DNA from 4 places in the Burkholderia sp. Tr-20390 genome. Region 2 is predicted to be linked to each of the others. Evidence: predicted binding sites of a transcription regulator. Region 2 holds the regulator's gene; each other region holds the start of a gene.

Region 1 (7,711 bases), on a different contig from region 2:
GGAAACTCGCGCCGCAGGGGCGCCGGAGAGAGGCCCGCGGCGGGCGCCGCGGACCATGAGAGGGTCAGAACGTGGTGCGCAACCCGGCCATCACGCTGCGGCCGCCTTGCGGCGCGAAGCCGCGCACGACCGAGGTCGAATAGCGGATTTCCTGGTTCGTCAGGTTGTCGCCGCGCAGGTACGCGAGCCAGTGCGTCGGGCCGACACGGAACTTGTAGGTGAGCATCACGCCGAGCGACGTGTAGCCGTCCGTCGAGAAATCGTTGTCGGGCACGCGATGCTGCGACCACGCGTGCGTGACTTGCGCACGCGCGCCGAACGGGCCGTAACCGTAGTCGGCCGCGAGCGTCGCGCGCAGCGGCGCGATGCGCGGCAGCGGCTGGCCCGTGTCGACGTTGCGCGCATGCGTGTAGTCGGCGGTCAGCTCCAGGTCGACCGTATGGCCGCGCCGCGCGAACGCGCGCCACTTGCCGTCCAGCTCGATGCCGTAGAACTCGGCGCGCACGCCGCGGTAGATCGCTTCGTTGAGCGCGCCGTCGGCGCCGGGCGCGACGGGCTCGTCGTCGCCGTTCACCACGCGGCCCGTGTTGTACTCGGTCAGGTAGTTCGAGAAGCGGTTGTAGAACACGCCGACGCTGCCACGGTTCGGCCCGCTCGCATAGCGCAGCGACAGGTCGGTCGACACGGCCTTTTCCTTCGACGCGTTCGGGTTGCCGATCAGGAACTGGCCGGTCGCATCGTGCGGGCCGTTCGAATACAGCTCATAGAAGGTCGGCGCGCGTTCGGTGTATGCGACGTTGGCCGCCACCGACCACACGGGCGTCAGCGAGAACAGGGCGCCGGCCGACAGGCTGCCCGCGTTGAATTCGCGCGGCTGCGCCCCCGCGAATTTCTCGACGCCGGCCGGATCGGGATCGACCTTCACGTGTTCGAAGCGGCCGCCGAGGCTCAGCTTCAGCGCCGGGACGACCTGCCATTCCTCGAGGCCGAACAGCGCGACGCTGTTGGTGCGCGTGGACGGCACGAGCAATTCGTCGCCGAGCGCGGAGAACGTGTTCTGGCCGAACTGCACGCCGATCGCACCTTCGAACGGGCCGATCTTGCGATGCGTTGCCTCGATGCGCGCCTCGTAGCCGCGATTGCGGAAGGTGGTCGCGGTTTCGCCGTTGTCGACTTCCTTGTGACGGTAGTCGGTGTACGCGAAGTCGAATTTCAGCTTCGTGAACGGCCCGCTCAGGTTGCGCACCTCGGACGCGAGCGCGAGGCGCTCCTGGCGCATCCGCAGCCGCACGTCGCTTTCCGCGACGGAGCCGTAGTTCGATTCGTAGCCGCTGTAGGACAGGCCCGCGAAGCCGTCCGCCCACGTGTACGACGCGCCCACCGCGCCGCCGTGCACGCGGCCGTCGCTGTTCGGTACGTTGCCGTACGGCTGCGGCGCGTCGGGGCCGTCGATCGCGCGTTGTGCGCTGCTGCGCGCGTAGCCGGGAATCCGCAGCTTGCTCGTCTCGCGGTCGAACGCATCGACGTGGAACGCGAAGCGGCCGTTGCCGCCTTCGACCTGCGCGGCGCCCGCGCGCACCGAGTTCGCGCCGCCGTAGCGCGCGTCGAGCGCGCCCGTCACGCCCTGGATCGCTTCGCGCGGAATCCGGTTGTCGATCGTGTTGACGACGCCGCCCACCGCATTGCCGCCGTACAGCAGCGCGGCCGGGCCGCGCACGATCTCGACGCGTTCGATCGACAGCGGGTCCTGCGGCACCGCATGGTCGTACGACAGCGACGACGCGTCGTACGCCGCGACGCCGTTCTGCAGCAGCCGGATCCGGTCGCCATCCATCCCGCGGATGATCGGGCGGCCGACCATCGGCCCGTAGGTGGTGGTCGACACGCCGGGCAGCCCGTTCAGCGTTTCGCCGAGCGAATCGGCCTGGCGGCGCGTCAGCGCATCGCCGGAAAGCTGGGCGGTCGGTGCGATCAGTTCGTTGTCGCCGAGCGGGTTCGCGGTCACGAAGATCGGGGCGAGCGTGGTGGTCGGCGGCGTGCCGGACCCGGCGGGCGGCTCGGTCTGCGCGTGCGCGACGGCGGCGAACAGCATCAGCGAAAGGGACGAGAGCGGGCGAAGCGGTAGACGAGGGAGGTCGCGCATGGTCGGTGAATCGGTTGGAATCGGATCGGATAACGAGCGATGCAGGTCACGGCTGGATACGATATATTGTTGCGTCAGCGACGCGCAGTGACCCGTTGGAACATGGCTCGGCGAGGCTCGGCCGCCCACAGTAGAACGGCGTCAGGCGAACGAGCACGCGAAATGATATGTTATATCATCTCAAAATCCAAGCCGGATGGCGGGATCCTGTCGGGTTTCTGTCGGACGGGGGAAATGGCGGCGGGAGCGGAAATCGTCTGCGCGGTGTTCGGAACGCTCGCCTGAACCGGACGATGCGATGCGCGCGCCGACGCGTTGCCGATACGCCGGCCAGGTGCGTGTTGCCCGCGTTCGGTGTCCGTCGAAGCGGTCCGCCCGAAGCAGCCCTGCGCTGATCGATGCAGCGGGAGCGGACCTCGCTCCTGAGTCGGGAGCCAGCGCGATTCCGCGTCGCGCGACGGTGCGACGTCTTGTAGCGGTGGCCATCGCCGTGCATTGCCCCGCGTGTTGATGCGTATCAACGTCGTTCGATTCCGAAACCGGATACTGGATCGCTCATTGACCAGGCAGGAGCGACCCATGACCCAAACCATGAAAGCGGCCGTCGTGCACGCATTCGGCGAACCGCTGCGCATCGAGGAAGTGCCCGTGCCGACGCCGGGGCCCGGCCAGATCCTCGTCAACATCAAGGCATCGGGCGTGTGCCATACCGACCTGCACGCAGCCGATGGTGACTGGCCGGTCAAGCCGACGTTGCCGTTCATTCCGGGGCATGAAGGCGTGGGCATCGTCGCGGCGGTCGGTGCGGGCGTCACGCACGTGCGCGAGGGGGATCGCGTGGGCGTGCCGTGGCTCTACACGGCCTGCGGCCATTGCGAGTACTGCCACACGGGCTGGGAAACGCTGTGCCACGGCCAGCAGAACACCGGCTATTCGGTGAACGGCAGCTACGCGGAATACGTGCTGGCCGATCCCGACTACGTCGGCCATTTGCCCGCGCAGGTTGCGTTCGACGAGATCGCGCCGATCCTGTGCGCGGGTGTCACCGTCTACAAGGGCATTCGCGTCACCGAGACGCGCCCGGGCCAGTGGCTCGCGATCTCCGGCATCGGCGGCCTCGGGCACGTGGCCGTGCAGTATGCGCGTGCGATGGGCCTGCACGTCGCGGCCATCGACATTTCACCCGACAAGCTCGCGCTGGCGCGGCAGCTCGGCGCGGAACTGACGATCGACGCGTCGATCGACGATCCGGCCAAGGTGATCCAGAAGGAGATCGGCGGTGCGCACGGCGTGCTCGTCACGGCCGTGTCGCGCAGCGCGTTCGCGCAGGCGCTCGGGATGGTGCGGCGCGGCGGCACGGTGGCGCTCAACGGCTTGCCGCCCGGCGATTTCCCGTTGCCGATCTTCTCGACCGTGCTGAACGGCATCACCGTGCGCGGGTCGATCGTCGGCACGCGGCGCGACCTGCAGGAATCGCTCGACTTCGCGGCCGATGGCCTGGTGCGCGCGCATATCCATCGCGACCGGCTCGGCAACATCAACGACGTGTTCGCGAAGCTGCGCGAAGGCAAGGTCGACGGGCGCATCGTGCTGACCGACATGCATTGATGCCGTAAATACGCCCACGCCGCCGCGCGACGCATCGCGTCGTGCGGCTGCGTGGCGGTCATGCCAGCGTCATGGTGCGAAGAACACGTCGGTGCGGTTCGTCAGGTTGCCCGCGTTGGTCTGGACGAAGAACGGATGGAACGACGACGACGGAAGCACGTCGAGCCCCTGGTAGTCGCCGATGAAGAACCCTTCGGCATTGGGTGCGAGCTTCATGTCGAACGGGCCGCCGACGCGCCGCTCGTCGGTGAACGTGGTGCCGCCGTCATGCGAGATCTTGCGCCAGAAGCCGGTCGGCAGCGTCGTGGTGTTGCCGGCCTGCAGGTCGCGGAAGTCGTAGTACGTGACCATCACGGCCCCCGTGTTGTCGACGCGCACCGACGGATTGAACGCGGGGCGCCCGGTCGGCGTGTTCAACTGTTGGGGTGCGCTCCAGGTCGCGCCGCCGTCCTTCGACGTCGATACCGCAATCTCGTCGTACGTGCCGCCGTTGAAGCGGCTGTCCTGCCACACGACGTACAGCTGCCCCGACGCGGGATCGATCGCGGGTTCCGGAATGATGTCGCCGGTGCGCACCGGTTCGCCGGTCACCGGATCCGTGACGCCGACCGTCTGCAGGCCGGCGATCACCTGCGGTTTCGTCCACGTTGCGCCGTCGTCGGTCGACTTGATGAACGCGACCTTGCCGGCCGCCTTGCTGAACGGTGGCTGGATCAGGTCGAAGAAATCGTAGAGCGTGCCGTTCCTCGGATCGACCACGATCTGGTTGCCGATCGTCTGCTGGCGTGAAGGCACGTTGACGATCACTTTCGGGGCGCTCCACGTCTTGCCGCCGTCGGTCGTCTTCGAGAACAGCGTCGGGCCGCGGAATGCCTTCGTGTGCAGGTTCGCGTACGGGTTGCCGTTCGGCAGCTCGAGGCGGTCCCATACCGCATACGCCGTGCCGGCCTTCACCGGGTTCGCGGTGACCGATTCCTTGTCGTTGAAGAACTGCGTCGTCGGCTCGTCGTTCGCGATCAGCACGGCCGGGCTGCTCCACGTCTGCCCGCCGTCGGACGAAACCGACGCGGCAACCGCATTGCTGTTGTTCGACTGGTTGAACGAAATCGACACCGAGTACGCGGTGCCGTCCGGCCCGAACGAGACCCACGGATCGGACGCGCGCTCGTACTTGAGCCCGCCCGGCGCGCATGCGCTGAACGGCTGCGGCGTGCGTGCCCAGGTCGCGCCGCCGTCGAACGTGTAGCCGGCGACGAGCCCGTGGGCGCCGCCGTTCGACCAGCGGTCCTGCTGCCACACGCCGATCATGTTCATCGGGTTGGCAGGGTTGACCGATAGCCACGGCTCGACTTCGGCGTTCACGTAGTTGGTGCCGGGGCCGCCGATGGTGCAGGCGGCGAACGGGCTCGGGCCGGACACGACGACGGGATCGGCGTGCGCCGCGGCAGCGGCGGCCATCGCCATCGCGGCGGACAGGCGGGTGACAAGCGAGTGGGACACGATCATGCGTCGCATGGACTGCTCCTCGTTGACGTGCGGGTGCGTTGGTGCGGCACGACACGGCAGCGCGATCCGGCGCGCGGCGTCGGATGCCGCGCATCAGGCCGATACGTGTCGTTCAGGATGCCGCTTCGGCCATCGCAATCCGCGTGCGCTGGATGCCGCCAGCACTTCGGTTAAGACTCCTTTTCATTTTCATTGATTGTCGGGCGTGTCTGCGATGTCGACCGGACGGGAAGACTTGCCCGGGCAGGCGACGAATGTGTCGAGGTGGATTGCAATGTAGGCGATTCGATTGCCACCCGGCAGGCAGTTTTTTGTAACAGTGCGTAGCCGGAAAGCGTTGCCGGAAGAGGGCGGCGGGCGCGCAAAAAATGCCGTCGAGGCGGCATGAAAATGCGAATCGGAATCGCTTTCGATGGGGCCGGTGAGTGCCGGTGAAGATGCCGGAAGGTGCCGCTCAGCGCTCCGCCGGAAACCGCTCCTGCAACGCATGCAGCCAGCGCGCGACGACATCGAGTTCGTCGTCGGAAAACCCGTCGCACAGCTTGCCGTTGAGTTCGCGGAGCAGCACGCGCGCATGCTTGAGCGCGGCGTGGCCTGCGTCGGTCAGGTACAGGCGCGTCGCGCGGCCGTCATCCGAATCGGCGTGACGCGTAATGAGGCCGGCTTTCGCCATCCGATCGGCGAGCCCTGTCATCGCGGACGGCGCGAGTTGCAGCGCGGCGCCGACTTCACCGATCAGCGCACCATCCTGTTTCGCGAGACAGAACAAGGCGCCCGCCTGCGCGGCGCTCGCGCGCGTCTCGGTCTCCGCCTTGCGGTCGATCCAGCGCTGCACGCGCCGCTGGCCGATGTTCAACATGAAAAACAGTCGTCGGTCTTCGCTCAAGCTGGGTTCCCGGCTGCAATGGAAAGGGAGGGGCGGCCCGCGGTTCGCGGCGGATCGAGCTCCTGCGCGAGCCAGTCGGCCACGTCGGGCCACAGCACGGTGCCGGGGCGGCTGCGGAAGAAGCCCATGTGCCCGACCGGGCCGCTGCCCGCCGCGTACGGATCGATCTGGCGGCGTTCGACCGTCGCGCGGGTCAGATAGCTTACCAGCAGCCCGATCGCCGGCGGGTTCGCCCACGGGTCGTCGTCGAAGCCGAGCGCGAGGATCGGCAACTGCTGTTTCGCGTAACGCTCGGCCGCGCCGAGTGTCGGATCGTCGAAGAAATAGTGCGGCAGCGTGGTCCAGCGGCTCCATTCGCGGAACACGCCGGCCGGCATGTCCTCGCCGAGCCCGAGCCGCTTGCCGGGCACGTAGCCGAGCAGCGCCGACATCAGCGGGCCGAGCACGCGCAGGATCAGCCGCACCTTCAGGCGTTCGGCCGCCTGCGTGATCAGCCGCGTGCTGCCCGCATGCGCGGCGACCAGCACGGCCGCACGCAGGTGCGGCGTCGCGGCGGACAGCCCGATCGCGTGCCCGCCGACGCTATGGCCGACCGCCAGCAGCGGCAAGCCTTCGTACGCCTGCCGCGCCCACGCGGTCGCGGCGCCCACGTCGAGTTCCATCCAGTCGCGCATGCGGGCCTTCAACGCACCCAGGCGCGCGGGGCGAGACGCGCCGATGCCGCGATAGTTGTAGGTGAGCGCCGCGAAGCCGCGTTCGGTCAGGAAGCGCGCGAAGCCCGCATACAGCCGCTCCGGCACGGCCGTTGCCGGATGGATCAGCACCAGCGCGCGCGGCGGCGCGTCCGGCGACCACAGCGTGCCGTGCAGCGCGTAGCCGTCGGCGGCGGAAAACTCGATGGGCTCGGAGGTCATGGCTGTCCTCGTTACGGGTAGTTATTTCGTATGCGAAATATAGTCCGTGATTTATTTCGCGCACGAAATATCTGTCGAGGATTCATTCGAACCGGATTCCCTCGAGCGCGGCCGGCGGCATCCGGCGACGCCTGCCATGTCATAAAACATTTGCATCTTTGCATAGAAGAATATTGCGTTTGTTTCATGATGAAGATCGACGTATCTTCAGCGGTTCCATCCGTTCCGCCGACCACCGTGCACGGCGGACCACGGGCGCCGCCCGCGCGCGGCCGTCCGCCAACCCTCCGGGAGATCACGTTGTTGAGTCGAATCGTCACGGCACTCTTGCTGGCGCTTGCAGCGCAGCCGGGCATGGCCAAGGACACCGTCACGCTGCGCGTCGGTGAACAGAACTACTTCAACATCCAGGCGTCGATGGAGGCGTCCGGCGTGCTGAAGGACCTGCCTTACACGATCGAGTGGAAGCATTTCCAGGCCGCGGCGCCCGTCGCCGAATCGCTGAACGGCAATGCGATCGACGTCGGCTTTCTCGGCGATTCCGCGCTGCTCACGCTGGCCGCGCGCGGCGCGCCGGTGAAGGTGGTCGCCGTGTCGCGGCAGAGCCTCGACGGCGTCGCGATCCTCGTGCCGAAGAATTCGCCGGTGCGCACC
Region 2 (7,711 bases):
GCCGGGGTAGCACAGCAGGATCTCGGTGATGTGCTGCGCGGCCGGATCGCCCGCATAGGCCGCCTGGATATCGCTGACGAGCAGCGCGCGGACCGCCGGCAACTGCCGGCCGAATTCGCGCGCAATTTCGAACGCGCGTTCGTCGAGCTCCGCGAACGGCGTATCGGCATGCTCGGGCAGGAACGGCAGCGCACGGCGGATCTGTTCGGACAGAATGCGCAGCGTGCTTTCGAGCGTGTGGCCGACGTAGAAGTCGACGCTTTCGTCGGTCAGATCCGGTGCGCCGTAGTGCGTCGGAAACATCGACGCGCGCAGGCCGGTCACAATCTTGCAGATTGCATCGCGCGACGGCAGTTCGCGAATGCCGCGCGGATGGCGCGTGCGATGGAGTTCCTCGCGCGACTCGCGCAAGCCGGCAACGATTTCTTCAAGGCCCCACTGACGGGCGGGTGATGTCGACATATGCCAATGCAGGCGGCCGCGCTCGATCGCACGGCCGCTAATAAAGTGACGGGTTCCGCAAGATTACCGCGTTTTCCGTCCGGGAGCGGCACGCCGGGGATCGGCCGGACGGCCGATGGCACTGGGTCGCGACGGCGTCAGATCGTGATGCTGCTCGCGTCGATCCATCGCACGGCCCAGTCGCGCGCGTGCGCGATCGCGTCGCCTTCGTCATTGAACTGGAGCTCGATCGGGAAAAATCGGTTCGCAACGAGTTCCCCGTCGCTCGATCGGGAGATCACGACGTAGGGTTTGAACGAACCGTCACTGGCGCGCGCGGGCGCGCAGTTCAACAGATAACCGCGGTGCGTGAAGGCAGTAGTCGCTTGCATGAATCCGCCACCTCTAGTCCCTTGCTTTGTTGTTCACTACCCGTCTTTAAGGGTGCTGCGGCCCCCCGGCGCGGGCAGAGGCGGCGCGACTGAATCCCCTGTCGCCGCTTCGCAGGAAAAGAATCATACTCTGTAGAAAACGGGTCTTCTAGCTGAAATAAATCATGACAAATCAGTGCGCGTCGCGCGACCGCGGCGATCGCCCGCGCGCCTTTTCCCGTCACGCCCGGAACGGGATTTGCTTCGATCCGGAACGCTTCGCCGCGAGGAGAGCCGCGATGGAATCATCCGGTCAAACCAATCGCTCGCGTCCGCGCAGCATCGAGCTCGACAACGACGACACGCACGACAGCACGGTCGACACCGACGGCAAGAACCGCGAGGCGGCGCGCCTTGCCGGCGGCGGGCCGATCTCGCCCGACGAAATCACGCGCAGCAACGCGTCGCTGGTCAATGCGATGCCGGAAGCCGGCGACGGCTTCGCCGGTTTCGACAGCCGCCCCGGCGGCAATCATCCGGCGTTCGCGCTGCGTGCCGGCTACATGGTGATCGAGAAGGGCTTCGACGCGCCGCCGCCCCTGAGCGACGCGCTGTTCGGCCCCGTCCACCGGATGTACGGCAGCACGTACTGGCCCGGCCACCAGCGTCGGCCGGAGCGCGTCTTCGAGCTGACGCCCGTGCCGAGATAGCCGGCGCGGCGTTTGAATCGATCGTTCGTTTGCGAACCGGTATCGGCCAACTAGCCGACGGCTGGGATCGGCGTACGCCACTGCCGTGCGCCGATCGTGCACCGGACATCGCGCGATGCACGATGCTCGAACGAATGATTCCGCGCAGCAGCGCGGGCGGCGTCATGCACACCGTGAATTGCACCGACGCACATGCGTTGATCGAGGTCATGTCGAAACGGCGCAGTTGCGATTGAATGGCGATGCGGGCGATGCATCCGCGTGATCGTCGTGCCGTGTCGATGCGATCGGCGTGCGCGGCAAGGCGTGTGCGTGCGCCACACGTGACACCGACGCGCGCGCATGTCTTCCCGCCGACCATGCAGACAACACGTGCCACCACGTCGCACGACACGTGTCGCGTGTCACAGCATACGTAGGTGCCTGGCCGTGCGCCGCGGAAACGGAAGCGGCGCCGCCGCGCGGCACGACCGGCACCTCACTGCAAAGTCCCTGCCGTTGGTTTACTCTGCCTCGCAGCATTGCGCATTGCCCAGCCCGATCGGCCATCCGGCCGACTTCGTTTCAACCCGCCACTCGGAGACACTATGTACAAGCGTATTCTGGTTGCCGTCGACGGCAGCGACACGTCCCGCCATGCGTTCGATGCCGCGCTGGCGCTCGCGAAATCGCACGGCGCCGAGCTGCAACCGTTCTACGTCGTCGAGAACGCCGCGATCTACTACAACGTGCCCGGCTACGATCCGTCCGTGCTGCGCGATCAGCTCGTCGCGCAGGGCAACGCACTCGCGAAGGATTTCACCGCGCTGATGCAGGCAGCGGGCGTAAAGGGCGAGACGAAGCTGGGCGAAGCGACGTCGCTCAACGACGTGTCGTCGCTGATCCTCGAGGGCGCGAAAGCGTTCGATGCCGATCTCATCGTACTCGGCACGCACGGCCGCCGCGGGTTCCGCCGTCTCGTGCTCGGCAGCATCGCCGAGCAGTGCGTGCGCCACGCGACGCTGCCCGTGCTGCTGATTCCGGCGGCCGCCAACGTCGACGAAACAGTTGCGTGAGCAGCGTTCGGCATGCGCGGGCAGTCGCGACGTTTTGTCACCCGACAGCGGCAAGTTGCGGTGGGACAATGATTCCGTCGATTCAACGCCGGAGTAAACGATCATGCTGACGCCCGTCGCCACACGTCCCGCCGCCACGCCCCATGCTGGTAGCTGGGCTCCTCGCCAGGCCGCGCACTGCTCGTCGTGCGCCATGCGGCACCTGTGCATGCCGCAGGGCCTGGCGCCCGAAGCGCTCAGTCGCCTCGAGTCAGTCATCTGCGCGGCGCGCCCCGTCAAGCGCGGCGAAGCGCTGTTCCGCGAAGGCGACGCATTCGACAACCTGTACGCCGTGCGCTCGGGCTCGTTGAAAACCGTCGCGACGCGCCACGACGGCCGCGAGCAGGTCACCGGCCTGCATCTCGCCGGCGAAGCGCTCGGCCTCGACGGCATCTGCGACGACACGCATCCGCGCACCGCGGTCGCGCTGGAAGACAGCTCGGTCTGCGTGATTCCGTACAGCGCGCTCAAGACGCTGTGCTCGGAAGCCGGTTCGATGCAGTTGCGCATGCACAAGCTGATGAGCGAACAGATCGTGCGCGAAACGTCGCAAACGATGCTGCTCGGTTCGCTGAATGCCGAAGAACGCGTCGCCGCTTTCCTGCTCGACGTCTCGTCGCGCTACCTGAAGCGCGGGTACTCGCCGTCGGAATTCAACCTGCGGATGACGCGCGAAGACATCGGCAGCTACCTCGGCATGACGCTCGAAACGGTCAGTCGCACGCTGTCGAAATTCCAGAAGCGCGGCCTGATCGAAATGCAGGGCCGCCACGTCCAGATCGTCGATTTCGACGGTTTGCATCACGTCTGATGTGATGCCGCACGGCGCGCACCTCTCGCGCCGCCTGCGTCACGCGATCGGTCAATCGAGAAACAGCGCGGCGCGCGCCTTCAGCGCCGCGCTGAAATCGTCGAGCCAGCCGATCGACAAACGCCAGCTCTGCCAGTAAAGGTCGATGTCGATCGTTCGCCCGCGCGACATGTCGACCAGTTCACCCGCCGCCAGTTGGCGGTCGACCATCCGGTCCGGACACATCCCCCATCCCAATCCCGTTTCGCACGCACGCAGGTAGCCCGCGACGTGCGGTATCCAGTGCTGCGGCGGATCGAGATCCGCGCGCGTCACGCGCCGGATGAAACGCGCCTGCAGCCCGTCCTTCGGATTGAACATCACGCACGGCGCGCGGCGCAGCGCATCGCGCGTGATGCCCGCGTCGAAGTAGCGCTCGTAAAACGCCGGCGAGCACACCGCACGGTAGCGGATGCGCCCGAGCCGCTCCGACCGGCACCCCTGGATCGGCTCCGCCTGCGCGGTCACCGCGCCCTGCACGCTGCCGTCGCGAATGCGCGACGCGGTGTAATCCTGGTCGTCGATCACGAGGTCGAGCAACGTTTCGCGCTCCGTGCAGAACGGCCCGACCGCGTCAATGAACCACGTCGCGACGCTGTCGTCGTTGACGGCCACGCGCAACGTCGGCCACGTGCTCGCGATCTGGCCCGGCAATGCGGGCATCCGGCCGCCCAGCTCGGCCTCGAGCAGTTGCACGCGCTCGGTATGCCGGCACAGCAGCGCACCCGACGTCGTCGCGACGCATGGCTGCCCGCGCTTGACGAGCACGCTGCCGACCCGCTCCTCCAGCAGTTTCACGCGCTGCGACACGGCCGACGCCGTGACGTTCAGCTCCTTGGCCGCCCGCTCGAACGAGCCGTGCCGGATCACGGCCGCGAGGGCATCGAGCAACGCGTAGTCGAGCATTAGATTTCCTTAATCAGCATTAGGTGATTTAGCTTCTCTTATTTTCAGGCTGACCGCAGACTAGCGCTACCCGATTCATTCGTCTACTGCTTCCACAGCTGTCACCCATCATGAACTGGCTCGCTTTTTCCCACGGCGCCGCGCTCTGCGGCTCACTTATCGTCACCATCGGCGCGCAGAACGCATTCGTGCTGCGGCAGGGCATCATGCGCTCGCACGTCGGCAAGATCGTGCTGCTGTGCGCGCTGTCCGACATGATCCTGATCGGCGCGGGCGTCGGCGGCGCGTCGGCGCTCGTCGAACGCTATCCGACCTTCGTCCACGCGGTGCTGTACGTCGGCCTCGCGTATCTCGCGTGGTTCGGCATCAATGCGCTGCGCCGCGCGTTCAAGCCCGGCCACGAAACGCTCGACGTGCGCGGCGACGCGGTCGCGCCGCCGCCGCAGAGCGGCCTCGCGATCGTGCTGATGACGCTCGCGTTCACGTGGCTCAACCCGCACGTGTATCTCGACACGTTCCTGCTGATCGGCACGGCCGGCGCACGCGAGCCGGAAGGCGCGCGGCTCGCGTTCGCGATCGGCGCGATGGCGGTCAGCGTCGTGTGGTTCCTCGGGCTCGGCTACGGTGCGCGGCTGCTGGCGCCGTGGTTCCGCAAGGCCATGGCGTGGCGCGTGCTGGATGGCGCAATCGGCAGCATGGTGCTGTTTCTCGCGGCGGTGCAGTTGCGGTAAGGAGGGAAGGGTCGCGGCAGATCCGATCCGCCGCGACGTCGGGTTGTCCGCTCGCTGTTGCGAGCGGTGTCGCGTGCGGCGTCAGGCGGTCGACGTCGCATCGGGCAGCGTATTGCCACCGGCCGTCGCGGGCTGGTTGCTGGCCAGCTGAGGCTCGTTGGCCGCCGTCGGCTCCTGCTGCTTGGCCGGATCGGTCCTGGCCAATTGCGCAGCGGCATGCTCGGCCTTGTCGCCGGCGTAGCGCCAGTACAGAAACCTGTTGCCACGCTTACCCATGAAGTACTGTCGGTTGACCGTCCAGCGGCTCATCTCGGCAGGGCCAACGTATCCGTCTTCCATCTGCTTCTTGAAACCGGCAATCGAGTCGTGCACGTAGTGATCGAAGAACTTGTCGAAGATCGCGCGCGCTGCCGGATCGATCCCCCCCAGCCAGTTGCCCGTGACCCGAACAGCCGCATCGATGGCTTTTTCCTGCTCCGAAACAGATACGGTCAGATATCCACCGTTCGCATGACGCAGGCAATCCGTATCGTAATCCCACTCGCGATCGGTAATGGCCATATGATCGTCCACGCCACCCGGCGGTTTCAGACGTCCGTCCTTCAACCGTCGGCTTCTGCTGGCCCGCCACTGGTAATAGCGGTTCATGTGCCAGATGATCTGCGCCTCGAGCCTGTCGCTGTTCGGTGCCACGCCCGCGCTTTTGACACCTCCCTGGCCCATATAGACATTCCAAGCAGCCTCAAGGTCCTTGGAAATGTCGAACAGCTGCCCGGCGTCCGCCATCACCTCCTGCGGTGACCGGAACGGGACGCCGGCTTTCCAGGCCTCGATATAGAGATTGTTCAGCGCGACGTTGGCCAGCTCGTTGGTTCGACCTTCCTGGTAATTGCGCTCGTAACCGCCGCCTACGTCCGAGTGCATGCCCGGGTAGTACACTTCGCAGCAGTTCGCCGGAATCTTCTGATCTTCCCGCACCGAGTCACTGGGGAATTTTTCCCGGACCTCCTGCGAAGCCACGTAGTGAACGCACTGTCGGACATAGCCTGGTATGCGGATATCGTTCGCCCACTCAGCGTGACCTCCCTTGTCGATGTAGGCCAGGTAACCGCCGGCGTACGGTCCGAACGGTCCGAGCAAAGGCATGACGAGGATGGGTGCCGCACTCTCGAGGCGGCTGCCGCCAAAGCCCGTCGACGACACCGTATCAAGAATTCCAAGGAAGTAGACAACCAATTCGGGGCGATTCCCCTTCATGTTCTTCTTGTTCCACCAGAGCCGCCCGCCGATATTCTCGGCGAGTTGTTCGGTCAGCATGCGAACGAAGGCGCGTGCTTCCGTCGCGCCGCGAGAGAAGCCGAATACCGCCAGGTTGATCTGACTCACCGCCGGCATGTGGTTGGTCACGTGCTTGTCGAGCTCGTCGAGCATCCATCGGATGCGCAACTCGCCTTTTCTCGCGGCAGCCATACCGAGCGCATTGTCGAGACCTTTTCCGCTATCCCCCACTTTGCTGCACGGCGTGCCGACACCTTCGACATAACGCGCGACAGTCCGGGGAAACGCGTTGTCTTTGGCGTGCGCAAACTGCCAGAGCTTCGCGATATTGCTGTATTTGGTCAGTCTGACGTCCTTCAATCCACGGCCGTCCAGGTCGAAGTTGTTGCCCGTTCCGTCGAAGAAGGCCGTGAACCACACGGGTTTCGGGCACTCCTTGCATTGCTCGATCAGCAGCGGATCGAGAATCTCGCGCTGGGCACTTCGGATAGCATCCTCGGCCGGCGTGAGATCCGAGATGCGTCTGATGATGGGGGGATTGCTCATGGCGGTTTCGCTCCTGTTCCGGCAATGCGTCCGACATCAATTCCATTGGGTCGGCTTCTTGCGCCCATAGAACGGATTGGAAATTTCCTTCAGGCAGGCACGGCCGGCCAGCTTGCGCTGCTCGTCGCGCATTGAAAGCGACACCTTCGGATCCGGGCCATCGACCTGGAAATTCATGTCGCCTTCCACATGGCCATCGGGGAAGAAGTGCAACACGATACCGCCGCTTTTGCCCTTGACGGGAGGACGCGTGATCGTGATCTCGCCTTCACACCATGCCATCCCGGGTCGGGTTTCGCGATGCGTATATTCGTCGTAATCCGGAGACGACGCTTCCAGTGCGCGCTTGTCGACTACCCGCTCCCACCACACCTTGAACTTGCGGGGGGTTGTCCAGCGAAGATCCCATGCGAGGCTCGGTCTTTGCCCGCCGCCGCCTGTCCAGCGTGTCGCGTTCCGCGGCGTGGCACTCGCCCCATCTGCGCTTGCCGCATCGTCGAGGCTGTTCTTGTCGGGCGGCAGGAGGTAGACGCCGTAAATATCGTAGTCCGTATAGTTGAACGACCCCGCCGTAATGACGTCGTAGTTCGGGTCATTCCACTTGTTCGCGTCGCCGGGTGCCAGGCTTTCCTTTTCGGCATCGCCCGTGGTCTTGCTGCATGCGGCCGTGGAAAAAACCATCACGGACAGCACGGTGATCCAGCAGCGGTTCATGTTGAACATCCTTCTTTCCCAATCGATTTCATTCCGGGGCCGATTACGTCCATCCAACCAACCCGATAAA
Region 3 (7,711 bases), on a different contig from region 2:
GCCGCGCCGCCCGCCCAACGCCCAATAGACGTGAACGAGCGCGATCGCGCAAAGCGTCGGCACGCTGAAATACGCTCCGGTCATGTTGGTCAGTGCCCTCGTGTCGTTGTCTCGTTATCGCGATGTGTTGGCGGCAACGTTCCGGCGCGCGGCCCCGGTCCGCGCCACACGTGACGATACCGAAACCCGGCACCACGTGCATTGCGACCTCCGGTCGCAACCTGCCACCCGCCACCCGCGCCAGCGCATGTTGCGATGCAGTGCGCACGCCGGCGCACGCGGTCCGGCCGCTTGACTTCCCTCCGCGCACCACTACCCTGATATTCCAGTACTGCGCCGATACGCCTTCGCGCGATCGGCCGCACGTGCATCGTTTGCCGCATGGCGCACCTGCACGACAACGATAACGAAGGCCATGGAGGCGACTCATGCTGATCGGTGTGCCGAAAGAGATCAAGAACCACGAATATCGCGTGGGCCTCACGCCGGCCGGCGCGCGCGAACTGACGCGGCACGGCCATCACGTATTGGTGCAGCGCGGCGCGGGCACGGCGATCGGCCTGCTCGACAACGACTACACGGCCGCGGGCGCAGCGCTCTGCGACGGCGCCGACGAAGTCTTCGCGCGCGCCGACATGATCATCAAGGTCAAGGAGCCGCAGCCGGCGGAATGCGCGATGCTGCGGCGCGGCCAGATCCTCTACACGTACCTGCATCTCGCACCCGATCCCGACCAGGCGGCCGCGCTCGTGAAGTCCGGCGCCGTCTGCATCGCGTACGAAACCGTGACGGGCCCCGGTGGCGGCCTGCCGCTGCTCGCGCCGATGAGCGAGGTGGCCGGGCGCATGTCGATCCAGGTCGCGGCGACCCACCTCGAAAGCCCGCGCGGCGGGCGTGGCCTGCTGATGGCCGGGGTGCCCGGCGTGCCGGCCGCGCACGTCGTCGTGCTCGGCGCGGGCGTGGTGGGCACCGGCGCACTGCAGATGGCGGTCGGCCTCGGCGCGCGCGTCACCGTGCTCGACACCAACGTGAACCGGCTGCGCCAGCTCGACCTCGTCTTCGCCAACCGGATCGCGACCGTCTGCTCGAATGCACACACGATCGACGAAGCCGTGCGCGATGCCGACGTCGTGATCGGCGCCGTGCTCGTGCCGGGCGCATCGGCGCCGCGGCTCGTCACGCGCGACATGATCGCGACGATGCGCACGGGAGCGGTCGTCGTCGACGTCGCGATCGACCAGGGCGGCTGCTTCGAGACCTCGCATGCGACGACGCACGCGGACCCGACCTTCGTCGTCGACGGCGTCGTGCACTACTGCGTCGCGAACATGCCCGGCGCAGTCGCGCGCACGTCGACCTTCGCGCTGAACAACGCGACCCTCACCCATGCGCTCGCGCTCGCCGACAAGGGCTGGAAGCAGGCGATGACCGACGATCCGCATCTGCGCGCGGGCCTGAACGTATGCGACGGACACATCACGTACGAAGCCGTCGCACTCGCGCTCGGCCTGCCCTATGTGCCGGCGGCCGGCCTACTGGCATGACGTGACCGCATTCATGACCGGCCAGCCGCTGACGGCACGCGCCGCCGGCTGCGTTCACGCGCCCTTCGCGCCGCCGCCGCGCTTCGACGCGCCGCCCGCTCCCATCGTGCGTGCAAGCAGCGGCCTCAATTGCGCGAGCGTGCGCGTGTTCAGCACGTCGGGCCGCGTGAGCCAGCCCCGTCGCGCCTGATCGACGCCGTACGCCAGATTGTCGAGTTCGTCCGCACTGCACGCATCCGAGCCGATCGCCACCGGCACGCCGGCCTTCGCGGCCTCGCGGCACCAGACATCCGGCAGGTCGAGCCGCCGCGGCTGCGCATCGAGTTCGGCGAAGCAACCGCGCGCCGCGGCGTGCGCGATCACGCGCGGCACATCGAGTTCGCATGCGTCGCGCTCGCCGAGCACGCGGCCCGTCGGGTGCGCGAGAATCGTGAAATGCGGATGGTCCATCGCGCGCAGCATGCGCGCGGTCTGTGCGTCGCGCGACAGCTCGAAGCCGTCGCGTACCGCGCCGACCACGAGATCGAGCCGGCCGAGCATCGCATCGGGCACGTCGAGGCTGCCATCGTCGCGAATGCCGGCCTCCACGCCCTTGAGCAGCACGAGATCGTCGAACGACGCGTTGAGACGATCGATCTCGTCGAGCTGCCGGGCAAGCCAGTCGAAGTCGCTGCGGCTGCCGCCGGCATGCGGCGCCCGGTCGGTGATGGCCAGGTACGCGAACCCGCGTGCGCGTGCCGCATCGGCCATCGCACGCAGGCTGTCGCGGCCGGCCGACGCGTCGGTATGCGCGTGCAGGTCGCCGCGTACGTGCTTGCGCTCGACCAGTGCCGGCAGCGTGCCCGCGCGCGCGGCGTCGATCTCGCCGCGATCCTCGCGCAACTCGGGCGGCACGTCGTGCAACCCGATCGCCGCATAGACCGACGCCTCGGTCGCGCCGGCAATCCGTTCGTCGCCGCGAAACACGCCGTACTCGTTGATCTTCAGCCCGCCGGCCTGCGCGATCCTGCGCAACGCGATGTTGTGCGCTTTCGATCCGGTGAAATAGACGAGCGCCGCGCCGAACGCATCGGCATCGACGACCCGCAGGTCGACCTGCAACCCGCTGGCGAGCACGACGCTCGACTTCGTCTTGCCATGCGCGAGCACGCGCGCGACCTCGCCATGGCCGACGAACGCGTCGGCGACGGCCACCGGATCACGTGCGGTGACGAGGATGTCGAGATCGCCGACCGTCTCGCGGCGGCGGCGAAAGCTGCCGGCCGGCACGGCGTTGCCGACGCCCGCGATCGCGCGCAGGCGTTCGAGCAGCGGCTGCAGCGCGTGCACCGCATCCGGCAGCAGGAAGCGTTGAGGTTCACGCTTCAGCCGGTCGTCGATCGCTTCGAGCAGATGCGCTTCGGTTTTCGCGCCGAAGCCCGGCAACTCGCGCACGTGCCCGCTCTTCGCTTCCGCGCGAAGCTGCTCGAGCGAGTCGACGTGCAGTGCGTCATGGAGCGCCTTCACACGCTTCGCGCCGAGCCCCGGCACGTCGAGCAGCTCGACGATCGCGCCCGGCAACGCGTGACGCAGCGTTTGCTGCAGTTCGCAGGTGCCGGTCGCGGCAATCTCGCGCAGCTTCGACGCGAGATCGGGCCCGATCGACGGAATCTTCCCGAGATCGTCGCCGTTCGCGATCATCGTCGGGATATCGCGCCCGTAGTCGGCAATCGTCCGTGCTGCGTTGCGATAGGCACGCACCCGGAACGGATTGGCGCCCTGGATCTCGAGCATGTCGGCGATCTCGGCGAACACGGCCGCACACTCGGCATTGTGGATCGGCATGATCGGCGTGGCTCCCTTCCACGTGGATGGCGCCGCGCGTGCGCGACGGCGTCTGCCCGCCCGGCGCCGCATGCTGACGCCGCCGGGCGCCCGTTCATCATCGTACGCCGGCCGCGCCGCGCGTGCAGCGCCGTGATGGCGACGATGACAGCGTCAGAGGGAGGCGCGCGGCGTCGTGGCGTAGTGCCGCTCGTAGATCGACTGGCAATGCGTGCAGCGTTCGGCGGCCGGGCGCGCCAGCAGGCGCTCGTAGCCGACCGAGCCGTCGCAGTCGATGCACTCGCCGTAGCTGCCGTCGCGCATCCGCTGCTGGGCGCGGCCGATCGCGCGCAGCTCGGTCAGTTTCATGCCGATCAACGCATGATCGACGTCGACGAACAGATCCGCATTGGCCTCGTCGCCCTCGTCCGGCGCCGCGCCGGCGAGGTCCGCGTAAGACTCCGACGCGCGCTGGTCTTCGCTCGCGCGGATCTCCGCACGCAACGTCTGCTCGCTCTCGTTCAGCCGCTGTTTCAGCGTCTGCCGTTGTTGTGGGTCGAGCGACATGGCCGTCTCTCCTGTTCCGGGTTCCGCGCGGAGCATGGCGGCGCGCGGTGTCGCGCCGGTGCGCGGCGGGCCGGCGTCACCGCCTGCCACCGTGTCCGGATGGGCGCGCGGCAGCATGACGTGCCGAACGCATTCGACGCAGGATAAACCCATTGAACACGCGTGTGTTGACCGGAATCAGCGTGCACTGCAGCACTCGCCCTACGCGCGCCGGAACTGGGGACGGACGCGAAATCGCGACAGCGTCGAATGCGCCTGTCGCAGACGCCGCCGGGATCGCCCACCCAGCGCGCAACGTTGCGTCATCGCACGTCAAGCATCGGCACGGACGATGTCGAGCAACGTGCGCGCCGAGCGCTGCCAGCTGTACCGGTGTGCGTGCTCGCGACCCAGCGTGCGCAGCCGTGCCCGCAGTTCGGGATCGTCCATCACGCGGGCGATCGCCGCGGCGATATCCGGCGGTGAATATGCGTCGCAAAACAGCGCTGCACCGCCGCAGACTTCCGGAAGCGCCCCTTCGTGCGACACGATGACCGGGCAGCCGCACCGCATCGCCTCGAGCGGCGGCAACCCGAATCCTTCGTAGAGCGACGGAAACACGAAGCAGCCCGCGTGCTCGTACAGCGCCTTCAGCTCGCCGTCGGTCACGTAACCGGCCCATGTGACGTACGGATCGTCTTCGCGCAGGCCCGCCGCCCGCGCGCCGAAGACCTTCGCGTTGGCGCCCCCCGCGATCACGAAGCGCAACGTCGGGTGCGACTCGCGCATCAGCGCCACCGCGGCCAGTGCGCGCACGAGATTCTTGCCGGGCGCGAGCGACCCGACGAACAGCACGTAGCGGTCCGTCTCGAGATTCAGGCGGGACAGCACGCCGGGATCGGCATCGATGCGGTCGATATGATCGACCGCCCCCGGCACGACCGACAGGCGTGCAGGCGGCACGCCAAGCCGAGCGGCCAGCCGCGCCCGCGAAAAATGCGAGACCGTCACGATATGGCGCGCACGTCGCTTCATGATCGCGAACGCGAAGCGGTACCAGAGGCGGAATGCCATCGAATAGCCGGCCGGCAGATCGAAAATCGCCGCGTCATGAATCATCAGCAGTTGATCGCGCTTGACCAGCGGGCCAATGTTGCAAAGGCTCAGCAAGGTCCGGCCGCGCGTCGTGCGCGGCAGCGTCCATTGTTCCCACAGCGTGCCGTGCCGGCGCCCGGACGTCTGCGATCGCGCACCGGCCGGCATGGCCGCCGGATCGTGATCGGACGGCACGACGAGCGACGGTGCCTCGTCGGCGCTCGCGATCCGCGCGAGTTCGGCCGTCAGCTCGTATGCCACGCGCTGAACGCCCGTCATGCGCTGCGCGGTGAATTTCCCGTTGATTGCGAGCCGGCACGCCCGCGCGGTATACGCGGCCGTGCCGGTGCCCCGCTCCGCGCGCGCTTCCTGCAATACCGGTGCGCTTCGCTCTCGAATCGACGTTGACATGATCGTGACCATTCCGATGGCTGCGGCGCGCCTTCGCGCCGCCGGACACCCCGTTACGCGGGATGCTGCTGTGCCGTCAGTGTGTCCGTCATCCGCGCGCCGGTCGGTACGTTCGATCGCACAACGCGCTGCTTCCCAGATGATTCGCGATCCTTAGAATGCGTTGCGTCCGATGAAGCCGCGCACGACCGTCAACAGGATGATCTTCATGTCGAACCAGAAGCTCCAGTTCTGCATGTAGAACAGATCGAATTTCACGCGCGCTTCCATCGCCTCGACCTTGCGCGTCTCGCCGCGATAGCCGTTCACCTGCGCCCAACCGGTGATGCCGGGCCGTACGCGGTAGCGGTACATGTAGCAGTCGATCAGTTGCCGGTAGAGGTCGTCGTGCTCGATCGCATGGGGGCGTGGGCCGACGACCGACATCTGCCCGAACAGCACGTTGAAGAACTGCGGCAGTTCGTCGAGCGACGTACGCCGCAGGAACGCGCCGACGCGCGTGATCCGCGAATCGTTGCGCGACGCCTGGCGCACGACGCCCGGTTGGACACGATGCACGCGCATGGTCCGGAACTTGAGTATGTCGAACTCCCGGCCGTCGACACCCTTGCGGCGCTGCCTGAACAGCACGGGCCCCGGCGACGACAGCTTGACCGCGATCGCCAGCACCGACAGCAGCGGCAGCAACGGAATCAGCACGCCGAATGCGAACAGCCGGTCGAACGCGAACTTCGCCCACAGCTCCGGCGCCGAGCGTGGCGTGGTCGCGAGGTTGATGGCCGGCATGCCGAGCACGTCGGTCGCCGAGCGATCGACCACCGCCATCTGCCGCACGTCGGGCAACAGCCGCAGCTCCACGAACTCGTCGCGCAACTCGCGGACGATGCGCTGGATCCGCCACTCGTGCGACATCGGCAGCGTGAGCCAGACCTCGTCGATCTCGCCGCTTCGAATCAGGTCGCGCAACGCGTTCCAGTCGTCGATCACCGGCACGCCGCCGATGCCGCCTGAGGCAGCCTGGGCGTCGTCGTCGAATACACACGCCGCCACGAAAGGCCCCTGTGGCGCCAGCTGCATCCGCTCGACCGCGACACGCCCGTACGCCGTTGCGCCCACCACCGCGACGCGCCGCTGCCGCGCGCGCGGGTCGTCACGCGTCAGCGCGAGCGCCAGCAGCGCGGCACGGCCGAGCAGCAACGCGGCATCGCCGGCCAGCACCGTGCGCACGATCCAGTGCGTCGTGATCGTGCCGCCGCGATTCATGATCCACATCGCGGCAGTCACCGTCAGCACGCTCGCGCAGACGAGCGCCACCACCGTCTGCGTCAGTGCATGCGTGCCGCCTTGCGGCGCCATGCTGCCGCGCACGGTGCGCAGGTAGCGCGGCAGCAAGGCCACGGTCAGCACGCACAGCAGCGCGATCGCGCCGCGCTGCGCGTCGGACAGCGCGCGCCACGCAAGGCCCGATGCCGCCTGCGCGGCAAGCGCGCCTGCCAGCACGAGCACGGCGTCGGTAACTGCGATCACAGAACGCCGCATCGAATTCGTCCCACCGGACTTCGATAGCATCGTCACGCACCATGTGCCGGGAACCCGCGATGCGCGTCCGGCATGCGGTGCCGAACCGGTGTCGGCCTCGCCGTCCCGCGCGTGCCGAGCAGCCTGCGATAGTCCGCGCGAATCAGGTTGTAGCATTCACACGCGTGATGTTCGAGGCCGTCGCGGTCGAGCACCGTGATGCGGCCGCGGCGCTGCCGGATCAGCCCGGCTTCCTGCAGGTTGCCCGCCGCTTCCGTCACGCCTTCGCGCCGCACGCCGAGCATGTTCGCGATCGTCTGCTGCGTGACGGCCAGTTCGTCGCCGTCGATGCGGTCATGCGCAAGCAGCAGCCAGCGGCTGAGCTGCTCGCTGACCGAGTGATGCCGGTTGCACAGCGCGCTGCGCGAGATCTGCGCCATCGCGGCCTGGCAGTAGTTGAGCAGCAGCCGGTAGGTTTCCGGCGAGCGCTCGAATTCGGCGCGCATCACGCAGCTCGGCACGCGATAGGCCATCCCGCCGATACGGACCTCGACCCGGAGCGACGCCGCGGCGCCGCCGACCATCGTCGCCAGCCCGACCACGCCTTCGCGGCCGACCTGCGCCACCTCGACCATCGCACCGTCCTCCATCAAGTGCTGCACCGACATCATCGACGTCGTCGGGAAATGCACGTGGCGCATCGGTTCGCCGACGCGGTCGAGCATCCCGGCCTTGATCCTGACCAGTTCGAGATGCGGTGCGATGGTGCGGATGCTGTCCTCGGGGAGGGCATC
Region 4 (7,711 bases), on a different contig from region 2:
TCGTGCCATCTCCCGCTCCTGTGCCTCATAGTTCACGATCTTGTCACTGATCACATCGAGGCTCGCCTGCAGCTCCGCGATATGCGCGCGCACTGCCTCGTGATGTGCGACGAGCAGGCTGCGCCGCGCACCGAAGGTCGACTCGCCTTGCGCGCGCAGCGCCGCGAACGCCTGCATCTGCGCGATCGGCATGCCGGTCGCCTTCAGGCGCATCACGAAGGCCAGCCAGTCGAGGTCGGCCGGTGCATAGAGCCGGTGCCCGGCCGCCGTGCGCGAAATCGCGCGCAGCAGGCCGGCCTGCTCGTAGTACCGCAGCGTATGCGTCGACAGGCCGGTCATTTCGGCGACCTGGCCGATCGTCAGCGGGCCGGCGGGGGCAGAGGAAGGTTGGGTTACGGTTTTCGACATGGCAGGAACAAGGTTAGGAGTTAGAGTTCACTCTAAGTCAAGCGCTATCGAACAGCCAGTACGACGATCATCGGCGACACCGTAAAGAATGGTCAAAACCGCCGCCCGGCGCAGGTTTTGGTCTTTACAGCACCGCAAGCCTTCAGCAAGATTCGGTCAGCCTGTCTTAAAAAGGGCACGCATTTGTCCTATGCTTAACGGCGACGCCCGGCCGGGCGTCACGCCGCCGTCCGTTGCAACAGCCATTCATCCGTCAGAACCAGGGAGCCTTTGCCATGCTGAAAAAGCTGCTGATGCTGTTCGTCGCGCTGTCGCTGTCGCTCGCCGCAGGCCTTGCCGCGGCCGTCGAAGTCAACACGGCTGACCAGGCCGCGCTCGAGTCCGTGAAGGGTCTCGGGCCCGTGAAGTCGAAGGCGATCATCGACGAACGCACCAAGAACGGCCCGTTCAAGGACGCGGACGATCTCGCTAATCGCGTCAAGGGCCTCGGCACGAAGTCGGTCGGGCATCTCGAGGAAAACGGCCTGACGATCGGTGGCGCATCGACGCCGCCGAAGGGCGTGAAGCTGTCGAAGCCGGCCGCGACGACATCGGCTACGACGTCGGCAGGCACGGCGTCGCCGTCCACGACCGCGACGGCCGGCACGACGGCCACCGCGCCGGCACCGGCGGCAAGCGCGCCGGATACGGCGAAGCCGGCCAAGGCCAAGCGCATGACGAAGAAGGAAAAAGCAGCCGCAGCAGCGGCGGCATCCGCCGATGCGGGTGCGAGCGCACCGGCCGCAGCGTCGTCGGCAAAAGCGACGAAGGGTTCGAAGAAGAAAAGCAAGAAGGACAAGGCAGCCTCCGCCGCCGCGGCGTCGGGCGCCTGATGTGCGCCGCGCGCGCGACGGCGTGCGCGCGGCATTCGTTCAACGGGCGCCCACGGCGTGGCGCCCTTATCGGTAAAGGTGAAGAACCATGGGTCTCCTCGACATCGTTGGCGGTCTGCTCGGCGGCCAGGCCGGCGGCAACTCGCAAAGCGCGCTGATCACGACCGCGCTCGAATTCATCAACAACCAGCCGGGCGGCCTGAATGGCCTGATCGAGAAGTTCAAGGCCGGCGGCGCCGGCGACATCATCGGCTCGTGGGTCGGCACCGGCCAGAACCAGCCGATCTCGCCGGACACACTGCAGAACGTGCTCGGCTCGGACGCGATCGGTGCGCTCGCGAGCAAGTTCGGTGTCGATCCGTCGATGGCCTCGACCGTCCTCGCGCAGGTGCTGCCGCACGTCGTCAACCATGCGACGCCGGACGGTGCAGTGCCGGCCGATGGCCAGGCACAGGTCGACCCGTCGAATGTGCTCGGCTCGCTGTCGCAGATCGCCGGCATGTTCGGCGGCAACAAGCAGGGCTGACGCGCTGCGTCGTTGCGACGCGCCATAAACAAACACCCCGCCGAGGCGGGGTGTTTGTTTATGCGCGCCCGGCGCGAACCGGGCGGCGGCCGAAGGCCTGCGATCAGTGAACGACGCGGTCGAACACGAACTGGCCGTCGTTGACGTCGACCGGGATCACGTCCTTCGGACCGAAGCGGCCCGCGAGGATGAGCTTCGCGACCGGGTTCTCGATCTCCTGCTGGATCGCGCGCTTCAGCGGCCGCGCACCGAACACCGGGTCGTAGCCGACCTTCGCGATCTGTTCGAGCGCCGCCGGCGACACGTCGAGCGCCATGTCGAGCTTCGCGAGCCGGTCGTGCAGGCGTGCGAGCTGGATCTTCGCGATCGACTCGATGTTGCTGCGGTCGAGCGCATGGAACACGACGACGTCGTCGATCCGGTTCAGGAACTCGGGGCGGAAATGCTGCTTCACCTCGAGCCACACGGCGTCCTTGATCTCTTCCTGCGGCGCACCCGTCATCGCCTGGATGACCTGCGAGCCGAGGTTCGACGTCATCACGATCACCGTGTTCTTGAAGTCGACCGTGCGTCCCTGCCCGTCCGTCATGCGGCCGTCGTCGAGCACCTGCAGCAGCACGTTGAACACGTCCGGATGCGCCTTCTCGATCTCGTCGAGCAGGATCACGCTGTACGGCTTGCGGCGCACGGCTTCCGTCAGGTAGCCGCCTTCCTCGTAGCCGACATAGCCCGGCGGCGCGCCGATCAACCGCGCGACGCTGTGCTTCTCCATGAACTCGCTCATGTCGATGCGGATCAGGTGCTCTTCCGAGTCGAACAGGAACGATGCCAGCGCCTTGCACAGCTCGGTCTTGCCGACACCGGTCGGGCCGAGGAACAGGAACGAGCCGTACGGACGGTTCGGATCGGCGAGACCGGCGCGCGAACGACGGATCGCGTCGGCCACCGCGCTGATCGCCTCGTCCTGGCCGACCACGCGCTCGTGCAGCTTTTCCTCGATGTGCAGCAGCTTCTCGCGTTCGCCCTGCATCATCCGCGACACCGGAATCCCGGTCGAACGCGACACGACTTCCGCGATTTCCTCGGCGCCAACCTGCGTGCGCAACAGGCGCGGCCGCGTCGGGTTGTGCTGCTCCTGCTCTTCGGCCTGCGTGACCTGCTTCAGCTGCGCCTCGAGCTGCGGCAGCTTGCCGTACTGCAGCTCGGCAACCTTCTCCAGCTTGCCGTCACGCTGCAGCCGCGCGATGTCCGCCCGCACCTTCTCGATCTCTTCCTTCAGCTGCGCGCTGCCCTGCACCGCGGCCTTCTCGGCGGTCCAGATTTCCTCGAGGTCCGCATATTCGCGGCCGAGACGCTCGATCTCTTCCTCGATCAGCTGCAGGCGCTTCTGCGACGCTTCGTCCTGCTCCTTCTTCACGGCTTCGCGTTCGATCTTCAGCTGGATCAGGCGGCGGTCGAGCTTGTCCATCTCTTCGGGCTTCGAATCGATTTCCATCTTGATCTTCGAAGCCGCTTCGTCGATCAGGTCGATGGCCTTGTCCGGCAGGAAACGGTCGGTGATGTAGCGGTGCGACAGCTCGGCCGCGGCGACGATCGCCGGGTCGGTGATGTCCACACCGTGGTGCAGTTCGTACTTCTCCTGCAGCCCGCGCAGGATCGCGATCGTCGCCTCGACGCTCGGCTCGTCGACGAGCACCTTCTGGAAGCGGCGCTCGAGCGCGGCATCCTTCTCGATGTACTTGCGGTATTCGTCGAGCGTGGTCGCGCCGATGCAGTGCAGCTCGCCGCGCGACAGCGCCGGCTTCAGCATGTTGCCCGCATCCATCGCGCCTTCGGCCTTGCCCGCGCCGACCATCGTGTGGATTTCGTCGATGAAGACGATTGTCTGGCCTTCGTCCTTCGCGATGTCGTTGAGCACCGCCTTCAGGCGCTCCTCGAATTCGCCGCGATATTTCGCGCCGGCGAGCAGTGCGGCCATGTCGAGCGACAGCACGCGCTTGCCCTTCAGCGTCTCGGGCACTTCGCCGTTGACGATCCGCTGCGCGAGCCCTTCGACGATCGCCGTCTTGCCGACGCCCGGCTCGCCGATCAGCACCGGGTTGTTCTTGGTGCGGCGCTGCAGGATCTGGATCGAACGGCGGATTTCGTCGTCGCGGCCGATCACCGGATCGAGCTTGCCCGCACGGGCGCGCTCGGTCAGGTCGACCGTGTATTTCTTCAGCGCCTCGCGCTGGCTTTCCGCGTCCTGGCTGTGCACCTGCGAGCCGCCGCGCACCGCGGCGATCGCGGCTTCGAGCGCCTTGCGCGTGAGGCCGTGCTGGCGGGCGAGCTTGCCGGCATCGCCCTTGTCGTCGGACACGGCGAGCAGGAACATCTCGCTCGCGATGAACGTGTCGTTGAGCTTCTGCGCTTCCTTGTCGGCCTGGTTCAGCAGCCCGGCCAGTTCACGGCCGATCTGGATGTCGCCGCCCGTGCCCGTCACTTGCGGCAGGCGCGAGATGGCCTCGTTCAGCGCGCCTTGCAGCGCCTGAATGTGAACGCCCGCGCGCGACATCAGCGAGCGGGCGGAACCGTCCTGCTGCGCGACCAGCGCCGCGAGAACGTGAACGGGTTCGATGTATTGATTGTCGCGGCCTGCCGCGAGGCTTTGCGCGTCCGCGAGTGCTTCCTGGAACTTGGTGGTGAGCTTGTCGATTCTCATTTAGTCGAGACCTCCAATTTTCGATTACCACCAAGATGAGGATGGTTATGCGGCTTTCAAGCGAAATTCGGGTTGATTCAGCGCAAAAATCGATGGATATCCTTGAAGCGGCCCCGGCACGGGCCACGGCCGGATCGAGACGCGCGGCGAGCGCGTATCAGCCGGCCGTCGACGGCGGCTCGACGGACGCTGGTGCGTCTTCCGGCAAAGGCTCGGCGCGCAGGCGCACGACCGGGTGGATGCCGAGCAACGCGGCGAGCGGCGAAGCGGGCTCGATCAGTTCGCCGAGCGTGTGACGGTCGAGTTCGGCGAAAAATGCATCGCGCGCGGCCGCCAGCACGCCCTTCAGCCGGCAATGCGGCTCGATCACGCAGCCGCGCGATTCGCCCTCGGCCGAAAAGCAGCCGACCAGCGCGAAATCGCTCTCGGTCGCACGCACGACCTCGCCGACGGTCAGTTGCAACGATTCCGGGAACAGCCGCAGCCCGCCATTGCGACCGCGGACGGTGTCGACCCACCCCAGCTCGCCGAGCTGCTGCACGACTTTCATCAGATGGTTCTTCGAGATGCCGTAGGCGTCCGAGATCTCCTGGATCGTAGCGAGCCCCTCGCCGCGCACGGCAAGGTACAGCATCACGCGCAGCGAATAGTCGGTGTAGTCGGTGAGTCTCATGGGCGAATACGGAAAAAATCGATCGTGCCCCGATGACGTGAGCCGGGCCGACCGGGATGCGCACGAGGCCGGCTGACGGCCCTGCTCCGCGGCCCCGGGTTGCCGGGATGGCGCGCGCGCAATAAGATGCGTGACACTTACACGTTTTTCAGGGGTGTTGGACGCTATTTTGCGTCAAAATTCGGCCGGTGTCCTACTCGATGCCCGCGCCGCCCCTGTCGTTGCCTATTTCTGCCGGCCCTTTTGCCATGACCGTCCTGCCCGCCTCGCCCGAAACCGCACCGGCCCGCCCACGCGACACCGAGCCGACCGAAGCGAACATCCGCGATCTCGTCTACGCGTTCTACGACCGCGTGCGCGCCGATCCGCTGCTCGGGCCCGTGTTCGACGCGAAGCTGGCCGGCCGCTGGGACGACCACCTGCCGAAGATGGTCACGTTCTGGTCGAGCCTCGTGCTCGGCACCAAGGGCTATCGCGGCAACGTGCAGCAGGCGCACCAGCCGCTCGACGGGATCGAGCCGGCCCATTTCAGCCGCTGGCTGTCGCTGTTCCTGAAGACCGTCGAGGCGCGCTACGCGCCGCCCGCGGCGATCCGCTTCATGGAGCCGGCGCTGCGGATCGCGCAGAGCCTCCAGTTGAGCCGGTTCGGCTGGGACTACCCGATTCCGCCCGAGCAGCAGGCGCTGCTCGACGCGATCGCGCCGCGCCGTCGCGATGCAGGCGACGATCCGCACGCGTTGCCGTCGCGTGCCCGCGGTGAGCCGTTTCCGATGAAGATCATCGGGCGCAGCGGCGATCCGGACGCGTAACGGGCAGCCGTCACGCGCGACGCTTGGCGCGCATGCGGCATAGCGCCGCATTACCCTGGCGCCACGCTCAGCGCCGTGTGTTCCCCGATTCGATGCCCCAGCGCGCGAGCGCGGCATCGTCGGTGCTGCGCGCATCGACCCAGCGCTCGCCATCCGGCGTCGTTTCCTTCTTCCAGAACGGCGCTTCGGTCTTCAGGTAGTCCATCACGAACTCGCACGACGCGAACGCATCGCCGCGGTGCGACGCCACCGTTGCGACCATTACGATCTGGTCGAGCGGCAGGAGCCGGCCGACACGATGCACGATCGCGACGTCGATGCCCGGCCAGCGCCGGCCGGCCTCGGCGGCAATCTTCTCGAGCGCCTTCTCGGTCATCCCCGGATAGTGCTCGAGCTCCATCGCGGCCACCGAATCGCCTTCGTTCAGGTCGCGCACCGTGCCGACGAAGCACGCGACCGCGCCGATCTTCGGGTTGCGCGCACGCAACGCCGCGACCTCGGCGTTCAGGTCGAAGTCGTCGGTCTGGATTCGTACCGTTGCCATCGCCGGCGCCTCACCCGCCCGTCACCGGCGGAAAGAACGCGACTTCGCAGCCTTCGGTGAGCCGCGTGTCGGGATCGGTCATTTCGTGATTGCACGCCATGCGCAGTGCGCGCCCTTCCGAGAGTGTCTCGGCCCACGCACCGCCGCGCACGCGCAGCCACGCGCGCACGTCGCCCACGGTCGTGACGCTGTCCGGCACGTCGGCCTGCTCGTCGGCGACACCCAGTGCCTCGCGCACGCTTGCAAAAAATTTCAGTTGAATCTTCATGGTTCGGGAAGCCGTCGCGTTACGACAGCAGTTCGGAAAACGGAATGAAACGCACGGTCTCGCCGGCGCTGATCGCGTGCTGCGGCGGATTGTCGATCAGGCCATCGCCCCACACCGTCGACGTCAGCACCGCCGAGCTCTGGTTCGGGAACAGGTCGAGGCCGCCGGCCGCGTTGACGCGCGCACGCAGGAATTCGTTGCGCCGGTCGCCCTTGTTTTGCGAAAAGTCGGCACGCAGCGACAGCGCGCGCGGCGCGACATCGCGCACGCCGGACAGGCGCAGCAGGAACGGCCGCACGAACAGCAGGAACGTGACGAAGCTCGATACCGGGTTGCCGGGCAGTCCGATGAAGTGCGCGTCAGGGCGATCGTCGCCGCGGCGCACCGCGCCGTACGCAAGCGGCTTGCCGGGCTTCATCGCGATCTGCCACAGCGCGAGCCGCCCTTCGGCCTCGACGGCCGGCTTCACGTGATCCTCGTCGCCAACCGACACGCCGCCGCTCGTCAGGATCACGTCGTGATCGCGTGCAGCCTCGCGCAGCGTGTCGCGCGTCGCGGCGAGCGAATCGGGCACGATCCCGTAGTCGGTCACGTGGCAGCCGAGCCGCTCCAGCAGCCCGCGCAGCGTGAAGCGGTTCGAATTGTAGATCGCGCCGGGCTTCAGCGGCTCGCCCGGCATCGTCAGTTCGTCGCCGGTGAAGAACACCGCGACGCGAATCCGCCGCGCAACCGGCAATTGCGCGCAGCCGACCGACGCGGCCAGGCCGAGCGCCTGCGGCGTGAGCCGCGTGCCGGCGGGCAGGATCACCGAGCCCTGCCGGATATCCGCGCCCTGCGCGGTGATCCATTCACCGGCCTTCGGCGTGTGCAGGATCTCGACTGCATCGCCGTCGGCCGACGTCTGTTCCTG

Evidence for each region. The regulator FNR, encoded in region 2, switches genes on or off when oxygen is low (the NO sensors DNR and NnrR bind a similar motif). The targets are predictions, from matches to a motif close to TTGATNNNNATCAA.
Region 1: the regulator FNR is predicted to act here: its motif matches at 2,651-2,664, upstream of adhP (alcohol dehydrogenase AdhP).
Region 3: the regulator FNR is predicted to act here: its motif matches at 4,082-4,095, upstream of G3N98_RS27815 (TraR/DksA family transcriptional regulator).
Region 4: the regulator FNR is predicted to act here: its motif matches at 4,580-4,593, upstream of clpB (ATP-dependent chaperone ClpB).

Annotation. Positions count from the first base shown of each region.
Region 1 covers NZ_JAAGPC010000061.1:4,638-12,348, reverse strand. The annotation lists gene G3N98_RS18365 (TonB-dependent receptor) at 65-2,143, opposite strand; gene adhP (alcohol dehydrogenase AdhP) at 2,723-3,751, shown strand; gene G3N98_RS18355 (sialidase family protein) at 3,821-5,266, opposite strand; gene G3N98_RS18350 (MarR family transcriptional regulator) at 5,712-6,143, opposite strand; gene G3N98_RS18345 (alpha/beta hydrolase) at 6,140-7,057, opposite strand; gene G3N98_RS18340 (ABC transporter substrate-binding protein) at 7,358-7,711, shown strand, end outside.
Region 2 covers NZ_JAAGPC010000016.1:54,487-62,197, reverse strand. The annotation lists gene epsC (serine O-acetyltransferase EpsC) at 1-462, opposite strand, end outside; gene G3N98_RS07525 (hypothetical protein) at 600-833, opposite strand; gene G3N98_RS07520 (DUF3005 domain-containing protein) at 1,112-1,522, shown strand; gene G3N98_RS07515 (universal stress protein) at 2,110-2,577, shown strand; gene fnr (fumarate/nitrate reduction transcriptional regulator Fnr) at 2,681-3,427, shown strand; gene G3N98_RS07505 (LysR family transcriptional regulator ArgP) at 3,479-4,372, opposite strand; gene G3N98_RS07500 (LysE/ArgO family amino acid transporter) at 4,483-5,103, shown strand; gene G3N98_RS07495 (DUF2235 domain-containing protein) at 5,185-6,927, opposite strand; gene G3N98_RS07490 (DUF3304 domain-containing protein) at 6,964-7,650, opposite strand.
Region 3 covers NZ_JAAGPC010000129.1:10,873-18,583, forward strand. The annotation lists gene G3N98_RS27800 (DUF3995 domain-containing protein) at 1-84, opposite strand, end outside; gene ald (alanine dehydrogenase) at 429-1,544, shown strand; gene polX (DNA polymerase/3'-5' exonuclease PolX) at 1,599-3,368, opposite strand; gene G3N98_RS27815 (TraR/DksA family transcriptional regulator) at 3,522-3,914, opposite strand; gene G3N98_RS27820 (glycosyltransferase family 1 protein) at 4,227-5,267, opposite strand; gene G3N98_RS27825 (undecaprenyl-phosphate glucose phosphotransferase) at 5,553-6,938, opposite strand; gene G3N98_RS27830 (Crp/Fnr family transcriptional regulator) at 6,971-7,711, opposite strand, start outside.
Region 4 covers NZ_JAAGPC010000066.1:16,390-24,100, reverse strand. The annotation lists gene G3N98_RS19405 (MerR family transcriptional regulator) at 1-408, opposite strand, end outside; gene G3N98_RS19400 (helix-hairpin-helix domain-containing protein) at 684-1,280, shown strand; gene G3N98_RS19395 (YidB family protein) at 1,369-1,806, shown strand; gene clpB (ATP-dependent chaperone ClpB) at 1,910-4,507, opposite strand; gene G3N98_RS19385 (Rrf2 family transcriptional regulator) at 4,665-5,180, opposite strand; gene G3N98_RS19380 (group III truncated hemoglobin) at 5,429-5,989, shown strand; gene G3N98_RS19375 (molybdenum cofactor biosynthesis protein MoaE) at 6,057-6,533, opposite strand; gene moaD (molybdopterin converting factor subunit 1) at 6,544-6,801, opposite strand; gene glp (gephyrin-like molybdotransferase Glp) at 6,821-7,711, opposite strand, start outside.